DNA from 4 places in the Paenibacillus sp. FW126-R14 genome. Region 1 is predicted to be linked to each of the others. Evidence: riboswitches for the same ligand, from Rfam matches in the RefSeq annotation. Region 1 holds a riboswitch; each other region holds the start of a gene.
What was found. A riboswitch is a leader RNA that binds a small molecule or an ion and turns the genes downstream of it on or off. The one in region 1 is predicted to bind cyclic di-AMP.
Positions count from the first base shown of each region.

Region 2: linked by a shared signal. The riboswitch ahead of AC3WRW_RS10815 (APC family permease) and the one ahead of AC3WRW_RS22780 (resuscitation-promoting factor) in region 1 are both predicted to bind cyclic di-AMP.
Region 3: linked by a shared signal. The riboswitch ahead of AC3WRW_RS16045 (C40 family peptidase) and the one ahead of AC3WRW_RS22780 (resuscitation-promoting factor) in region 1 are both predicted to bind cyclic di-AMP.
Region 4: linked by a shared signal. The riboswitch ahead of AC3WRW_RS20900 (stalk domain-containing protein) and the one ahead of AC3WRW_RS22780 (resuscitation-promoting factor) in region 1 are both predicted to bind cyclic di-AMP.

Region 1 is NZ_JBYTBS010000041.1:52,538-54,736, forward strand. It holds gene AC3WRW_RS22780 (resuscitation-promoting factor) at 1-753, opposite strand, end outside; cyclic di-AMP (ydaO/yuaA leader) riboswitch at 1,060-1,252, opposite strand; gene AC3WRW_RS22785 (ABC transporter ATP-binding protein) at 1,535-2,199, shown strand, end outside.
Region 2 is NZ_JBYTBS010000012.1:14,723-16,921, reverse strand. It holds gene AC3WRW_RS10820 (NAD(P)/FAD-dependent oxidoreductase) at 1-852, shown strand, start outside; cyclic di-AMP (ydaO/yuaA leader) riboswitch at 1,038-1,198, shown strand; gene AC3WRW_RS10815 (APC family permease) at 1,296-2,199, shown strand, end outside.
Region 3 is NZ_JBYTBS010000023.1:705-2,903, forward strand. It holds gene AC3WRW_RS16040 (aldo/keto reductase) at 1-549, shown strand, start outside; cyclic di-AMP (ydaO/yuaA leader) riboswitch at 692-842, shown strand; gene AC3WRW_RS16045 (C40 family peptidase) at 904-1,734, shown strand; gene AC3WRW_RS16050 (hypothetical protein) at 1,903-2,199, shown strand, end outside.
Region 4 is NZ_JBYTBS010000036.1:14,587-16,785, forward strand. It holds gene AC3WRW_RS20900 (stalk domain-containing protein) at 217-1,011, opposite strand; cyclic di-AMP (ydaO/yuaA leader) riboswitch at 1,024-1,176, opposite strand; gene AC3WRW_RS20905 (LiaF transmembrane domain-containing protein) at 1,341-1,640, shown strand; gene AC3WRW_RS20910 (PspA/IM30 family protein) at 1,675-2,199, shown strand, end outside.

The sequences.
Region 1 (2,199 bases):
GAACGTAACGCCATTCTTAGAGATCTCATCCACGCTCGGAGATGAGGCCGACAATGTCACAACAGGGTTCTTCGTGCCAACGGACACGACTTTCTTTATACTTTCCTGTTGTACTTCTTGACCCACTACAGCTTCCGCCACTAGAACGCCATCTTCGTAAGTCTTCTCTTTCTTTTTGACCAGTACGCCCTCTTTACCTTCTTGGATAACTTGCTCTTTGCCTTTGAGCAGCGATGCATCACTTTTCTTTTCCGTATCGAATGCAATCGGCTCTGTTACTTCTTCCGTCTCTTTTTTTACACGGACGATTTTGATTTCATCGCCTGAGCCCAGAGCGGCTGTTGGATCGGGAGTCAGCTTATCGTGTTCCCCCAGTGCAATATGTAAACGTTGCAATGCACTTTCAACCGTTCTTGCAGTTGTGTAAACAGTGGTGGTCTTTCCATCAGCAGTCAATTGAATTGGAGAAGCTTTCTCGATGACGAATTTGTCTCCACCCTTGATTGTCGCCGCAGGGTCTGCAGATATTTCATCGTGTTCACCAATCGTTATGGCTTGTTCATCCAGTAGGCGTTGCAGGACCCATTGCTTCGTGTGCACAACGGTTTCTTGTCCATTCACAACCACGGATACGCTCTTGGTAGCCGTACCGTACAACAACACCAAAAACATGAAAGTCATTGCGATTGAAATTAGAGCCAGGCTTAAAATCAAACGCAAGTTTTCATGCTTCCATCGCAATGCGAAGGACATGCTGGATGATCGTTTTACATGGGTCTCGCTAAAAGAGATACTGCCCACTTCTTCGGTCCTCCTTCAAAGCCTCGCCGCCAGGTTACAGCATGATTAAATTTGACGCGACTAAGGTTTTTAATTTAACTTAACGTGCTTCCATCGACAGCTGCGCTTAAGCTGCTGCGTTCCGGTCGTCCCACCCCGCTTTGCCTATTCAACATTCTATGAGTAGAGATCCTAAAGAAGATAAAAAGCCAGCAAGAAGAGGACTCTTCTCGCCGGCTTAGTTTGCATAGTAAAATACACAAATAGCACACACGACAATCGTTACCTCTCTTACGCTTACGAGGTTAGCTGACGGATTCGGACGTGAGAGTCGCCCTACTCAGACGTAAACTTCCGTTAACGTCCAAGATTCACCCCTGTTACTCACTCTGTTCACTCAGATGCGTCACCCGCTTCTCAAGCTTACAGTGGTTCCCCCGTTCCCTTATTCGGAACTCAGCGAATGGAAAAATGGCAAATTGGTTATTAAGTTATTATGAAAAGTATATTACGCTGTTAATCTCTACCTGTAAAGGGATTAACACCTACTAAAAAGGGCTAAATCGCTTAAAATTAGCTTATTTTTAGAATAAAACCACTTTTTATCTACATTTATCTCACTATAACGTACGAATACTAGGTTTCTTCGTGTTTTCACACCTAAACTAGGCTTCGAAACCAAATTTGTTTATACTTATCATGAAAGAATTCAGTGATTTAATACCAATAATTAGCTATTCAGGGAGGCAATTAGATGGGCCCTATTTTGCAAGTCGATTCTTTATTTGGAGGATATTTACCCACGAAACCGGTTCTCCATGATCTCACGTTTTCGATTCGCCAGGGAGAAATGATGGGTTTGATCGGTTTGAACGGCGCAGGCAAAAGTACGACTATCAAAAACATCCTCGGTCTGCTTCAGCCTCAAAAAGGTTCGATCAAAATCAACGGCTTGACGTTAGCCGAGGATCCGCTTCCTTACCGGGCGACCTACGCTTACGTACCTGAAAGTCCGGAGCTATATGAAGAACTTACGATTCGCGAGCACCTCGAGCTAACGGCCATGGCATACGGCTTGTCCAAAGAAGACTATCTCTCCCGTTCGCAAGCGCTGCTCGTGCAATTTCAGATGGAGGACAAGCTGAACTCCTTCGCCAGCCATTTATCCAAAGGCATGAAACAAAAAGTAATGATTATGAACGCTTTCCTGATCGAACCCTCTTTGTACATCATTGACGAGCCATTTCTCGGACTAGATCCGCTAGCGATTCGCTCACTGCTGGAGCTAATGGTCAAAATGAAGCGAAAAGGCGCGTCATTTCTCATATCCTCGCATATTTTGTCTACGATTGAGAAATATTGCGATAATTACGTCGTCCTGCATAAGGGCCACATGGTCACTCAGGGCGATTTAGTCGA
Region 2 (2,199 bases), on a different contig from region 1:
AACAGCATTAACAGCGTCCGGTTCATCCGCCAGCATACCCAATATATGTTCGCTAAATATAAATTGGATTCCAAACATAAGGAATATTTGACCTTCGTCGTCGGGGGCGCGGGGTTCACCGGAACGGAGTTTGTCGGCGAATTGGCCGACCGGGTGCCTGATCTTTGCCGAACGTTTGATGTCGATCCGTCGCTTGTGCAGATCATTAATATCGAAGCGTCGTCCACCGCTCTGCCGCCCGGTCTGCCTAACGACCTCGTGGAATACGGCATGGAAGTAATGCGCCGCAAAGGGGTTCAGTATAAATTATCTACGGCAATTAAGGCTTGCGACCCTGACGGCGTCCTGTTGGGGGACGGTCAATTCATTCGTGCGGGCACCGTTATTTGGTCGGGGGGCGTTCGCGGGAATTCCTTGCTGCAGGAAGCGGGCTTCCACGTTCAGCGCGGCAGGGTCAAAGTGGATGACTACTTGCGTTCCTTGCAGTTCCCTGATGTGTTTATAACGGGGGATTGCTCCATTGTCATGAGCCCGGAAGGCACCCCATACCCGGCGAATGCCCAAATTGCCGTTCAACAGGGCTATAATACGGCGAGAAACGTGATCCATAGCCTGAGGGGGAACCCGCTAAGACCTTTTGCCTATGATTACAAAGGGACGGTCGCCTCGCTGGGGCGCGGAGAAGCGATCGGTATCCTGAAGGTCAAGAAAGTGAAAGGCAAATGGGCCGCTTTTCTCAAAAAAATAATCGATGCCCGCTATCTATTTCTGATCGGCGGCATTCCGCTGGTATGGAAAAAGATGATTTTTAAGCAAAAACAAGCCACAAGGAATCGTCATGTAAGAAATTAATTTTGCCAAAATACCCCAAAACCCAAGGAATCAGACAAAAGGCTAGATAATCAGAGATTCTGAAAGGATTAGGCCATTGTAAGCGAATTATTAAATGAATGCGGGGAGGGAATAATCTTTTTTAAGATTTTTCTCTCCTTTACTATGTGCGAATAAGAGAGTAGTATCAACTCGTACGTTAACAGTTGAATATTTCGCTTAATTTTCTTAACGGAAAAGCGGGGGAACCACAGGTTTCAACGGGGTGAGTAAGATCCGTCGCGTCGCACGCGGCCATGATCTTTAGGGCAGATTTCTCGCAGCCCGAACCCGTCAGCTAACCTCGTAAGCGATCGTGAGAAAGGAGAACATGTGGCTAAGCACAAGGTCTATCCTTGTGTTTTTTTGCGCCCAAAAAGGGGAAATCAAGCTGAAAACTAGGTTATTTGGGGGAATTTCACAGCATGACAAGTGACTCATTGAAAAAGATTGTATTCGGCAAACCGCTGAAATCGGCGGAGCTGGAATCTGAGAAAATGCAGGTATGGAAGGCTCTGCCCATCCTATCTTCGGATGCCCTGTCTTCGGTGGCCTATGGCACGGAGCAGATTTTGCTGGAGCTTGCGACTGTTGGAGTCGCCGCTTTTGCTTTCTCACTGCCGATTGCAATCTCGATTATTGCTTTAATCATGCTTCTTGTTTTGAGCTATCGCCAAGTGATTGAAGCCTACCCGATGGGTGGCGGAGCCTACATGGTGGCGAAGGAAAATTTGGGTATGATGTGGGGAAGACTCACAGGGGTTTCACTGCTTATAGATTATACGTTAACCGTTGCGGTTTCGATTTCGGCAGGCGTGCAGGCGATAACGTCGGCTTTCCCTGCTACCGTGCCATATATTGTTCCTATTGCTTTAGTCCTTGTCTGGGTGATGGTTTGGCTGAATTTGCGGGGCACGTCCGAGTCGGGGACCGTGTTCGCGATTCCAACGTACTTTTTTATCCTATGTATTCTACTGCTGATCGGCAAAGGGATTTTCGATATGCTGACAGGTTCGATGAACCTGCATGCCGCCGAGTTTGTTCCGGGCTCGATGACGGGCTCACTGACGTTATTCGTCATTCTAAAAGCCTTCTCATCCGGCTGCTCGGCCGTGACAGGGATTGAGGCCATTTCGGATGCGGTGCCTCACTTCCGCTCTCCTTCCGTCAAAAATGCCAAAAAAACGCTGGCATCCCTCGGCACGCTGCTGGCCATCGTCTTCGGCGGCGTCACCCTGCTGAGCTTAGGCTATGGGATCGCACCTGACCCGCATGGCCATACCTCGGTCTTGTCGATGGTTACGGAGCAGGCGTTCGGGCGTGGAGTGA
Region 3 (2,199 bases), on a different contig from region 1:
TCCGAATTCGTAAAGCTGAAACAGGAAGGCTTGATTCGGGCAATCGGCGTATCCAATTTCTCTTTGGAACAGCTGAAGGAGGCTGTGAGCTATGCGCAAATCGATGTAATTCAGCCGGAATACAGCTTGCTGCACAGAGCGATCGAGCAAGAGATTGTGCCTTTTTGCCGGGAGCATAACATTGGCATAATGAGTTATAGTTCGATTGCGAAAGGGATTCTGACGGGGGCTTTCCACCTTCATGGCAAGACGCTGAAAGACGGAGACTTCCGCAAGGAGAGAAGGCTCTTCCTAACAGAGCATCTGCAGGCGGAGAAGGAACTTTTGGCGGTAATGAAAGAAATAGCGGATGCCAAGGAGACCAACGTTACACAAATCGCCATTGCGTGGCTGCTTCACCAGGAGGCGCTTACTTCAGCGATTATAGGCACGCAGGATGAACATCATCTTGAAAACAATATCCAAGCGGCATCACTATCATTATCTTCTTCAGAGCTGGAAACTTTGAACACGGTCAGCGATCAAGTGCTGTCTGTGATTGGCTACTAACGGCTGAACTCCTGAAAGGACGACGAACTCGTTTATCCTTGTGGGAAAATATCGCAGCAGCGCCAGTAAAAAAAGGTTGACTGGAAAAACTTACTACGGCGCAAAAGTTGTATCTAGTAAATAAACTATGCTAGTCTAACATAGACAAAAAATGCCGAATCTTGGAGCAGCAAAAGCTCCGGTACGGGGGACTTCTTTACTTGGGGTGAATGAGCGCCGCTAATGCGAGCGTACTAGGGAAAACCTCTTCCCGAACCCGTCAACTAACCTCGGAGGCGTCAAGGAGGCAAGGTTTTGAAATCTTTTTCTTCACGTCTTATTTGTTCATGCGCAATTCTTTGCGCCGCAGTTCCTATGTTTACAGCACATGACGCCCAGGCTGCCGCACCTACGGACCGTTCTGTCAAGGTTCAGGTCAATGACGATCTGCTGCAGTTTCCGGAAGTGCAGCCGTACATTGATGACAAGGGCATCATGCAGGTGCCGCTTCGAGTTCTGTCCGAGAAGCTGGGTTATCAGGTGAGCTGGAAGAAGCTGGAGAATGAGATTGAGGTCACGCTGATCAATAAGCAGCAGTCGATCTTACTCGTTACAGATCAGCAGCAAGCGGTTGTAAACAGCAAGAAAATCAGTATGGAAAGCAGTCCAACCGTGTACCAGGGGAATACATATGTGCCGCTGCGTTTCATCACGGAAACCTTCGGTTCGCCGATTGAATGGAATGAAGCTAACCAGATCGCGATTGTGGATGTGGACGGGAGGTCGCACAAGCCTGCCTGGATCGCACCGCCGCCGGCACCCAAAGCCGCTCCTGCCCCTGTTGTTCCGTCTGTGACGGAGCAAATTATCCAAACGGCAAACGCTTATATGGGCGTGCCTTATGTATGGGGAGGGACAACGCCGAACGGATTTGATTGCTCCGGTTTTGTGCGGTTCGTGTACCAAGCGAAAGGGATCGACCTGCCTCGTACGTCAGTGGAAATGCATGATGAAGCAGGCACAAGAGTGACGGATTTGAAGATCGGGGACCTAGTTTTTTTTGCTTCAAAAACGGTTAATCACGTGGGTATTTATCTCGGCAATGATCAATTCATATCAGCGACTACATCCAGAGGCGTGGCTGTAGACAGTCTTTCGAGCTCTTATTGGAGAGCGAGATATGTCGGAGCGAAGAGAGTTTTGTAAGAATAGGATTATCGAACACTTGTTTTCAATGTCATTCGAATGAGGGGCATAGAAGGCGAGTGTTTTTTTTCGTCCGCGGAGTCATGCGATTTTTATCGAAATTTTATGTTTTTTAGCCTATAATGAAGAAATGCTTGGAAGAAAGAAAGAGCAGGTGAACACGAGCACATGCAATTAAGCGTCTGGAAGAGCTGGTTTTATAAAAAGAGACATTCGAATAAAGCAGATAGCATGTATACCGTGGATAAAGGTCCTGCGATGCCAGAGGAAGTCCGGGAAGTCATTCAGCAATTTTTCCGCACTTACAATCATTTCAAAGGCGCTAGAAGCTTGCAAACGGATACGTTTATAAAAGAAGTATTTTACGCAACGAAGCAAGATCCGGGGGATCAAAGCACCATTGAAGAGATGGAATCCTATATCCAACATAAAAATGTGCTGCGATTGCGGTTGAAATCCTATGTC
Region 4 (2,199 bases), on a different contig from region 1:
AGAAGCCCTTATTCGATGAAAAAGCGCCTCTTAGAATATGTAACAGACACCAGCGCTGTTATTTGCTTATTTGTTGCTTGAAATCGCCCCAAATCGGCAAATATGGTTTTTGGTGTCCATTAGCAGTGAGGCGTGACGCTTTTCGCGGGTATAACGGCTGCTGTGTCCGAACGGTGATGAGAGTGCCAGCAGCAAACATAAAAAAACCCGTGATCATCACGGGTTCAGTTTATATACTTTTACGGTTTGGAAGCCAAAGGAACGCAAGGATTGCTTGGAGCCTGGAACATAGATATCAACGCGATTGCCTTTAATGGAGCTGCCTGTATCTGTTGCGTAGGCGTACATGCCGCCTTTAGGCAGGCCGTTAAAATCATAGCCTTCTATATAGAGCTTAGACCCAAGTGGAATGACCGATGGATCTACAGCCACGGTTCCGATCTTAAGGGGATTACCCATGTAATCCATCGCTCCAAAGCCACCGTTCTCAGCTGGATCTGCCGAGTAGGCTGTGGACTCAAATAATGCATAATCCGGCGCGTGGTAATTGCCGTCCTTGCTTAGAATCGCTAATTTGCTGGTTGCGTCCCAGTGAACGGGAATGTCGGCAGCAGTACTTAAGAAACGAAGAGGCACGTATACACGCCCGTTTTGGAACGCGGCATGTGTGTCCATCTCGACAGGCGTGCTGTCAATTTCGGCTTCTTTTTGACCTGAAACGAGTGTAATGGAATGTTTGTCGTTGTTCAGCGTAACTTTGATTTGGTCGCCTTCTTGTTCCCATTGTACGTCATACCCCAGCTTCTCTGTTACAAAACGGATCGGTACTTGTGTGGCATGGTTGTCATCCAGAAAAGGCTGGGCATCGGGAAATTGAACCAGGTCATCGTTGACTTGCACTTTCACGTCCATACTCGCGGCGGCATGGGCATGCGCCGTAAATGGGGAAAGAAAGCCCCCTGCCAAAACTGTGGCGGACACAGCAAGGCAAGCTAACCCTTTAGTTAACATATGCAATTGGTAATCCTCCTTCAAATGAGCCTCCGAGGTTAGTTGACGGGTTCGGGAAGAAGGTTCTCCCTAGTCTGCTCGGTGTGCCGAGCAAATATTCACCCCATGTAAATCGTCCCCCGTACCGGCACTTTGTCTGTGCGCCGGACTCGGCTTCAAATATTTTATCATTGATAGACGGCGAGGAACAACGCCCAAAATATGGATAGGAGTCCTAGCGCTTACTGGACTTAGGTCTAGGTACAAAAACAGTCGGGAGTCCGTTTTGGCAGAAAACCTTTTCGGCTACGATAGAATCATGAAGATTACGTGAAGGGCGGTTGCGGTAAATGAGCATGAACCGATCGAAAAGTTGGGCCTTAATTTTAATAGCTGTAGGCTTTCTCATCGTTATGCATAGAGTTGGCATGCATTTTCATTTCATGGGGATGCTGGTTCCCGTGGCTATGGTAGGGCTCGGTTATGTGGGGATAAGAAACGGGAAGATGATCGGTTGGGTTATTTTCGGTATTGGCGCTTTGGTCTTGATTACGAAGTTGTCGGGGCTGATCGCAATTGGTTTTGCTTTGTGGTTAATGTACTACGGCTATTGCTTGCTGAAGAAACAAAATGATTCGGCGCAATTCTAACGATAATCGATAGGAAGCTAAGGGGTGTGGCATAATGAGCGTATTCAATCGGATTGGTAAAATAGCGGAGAGCGCCTGGCAAGAAGCAGCGAGCAAGCTGGACCTGCATGAACGGGGAGGCAGCCGTTCCAATACGCCGTCTTCTGACATCGCCGAGCTGGAACAGCGCTATCAAGACGCGCTGCAGCGAACGATCGAGCTGCGCAGGCAAAGCGTCAGCGCCGAGGAAATGGCGCAGCTGCGCGCCGAGCAGGCGGAGCTGGCCATGCGCGCCGGCGATGAAGAGCTGGCGCGGCTTGCGCTGCAAGAGAAGCTGCGCGAGGAAGCAGCTTGCGAGCAGTACCGCGCGCAGTACGCGCGCAGCCAGGACGTCTGCCTGGCGATCGCAGACGAGCTTGCGGCGCTGCGTGCCGGGCGCGCGGCAGGAACCGGACAGCCGCGGAGCGGGATGTCCAAGGAAGAAGCTCGCGACGCATGGCGCGAGCTGGAAACGACCGGCCGCGAGCTCGGCCGGGAAGCGCTGCAGGGCCTCCGCGTCGCGGGGCGCCTGTCGCGCGAG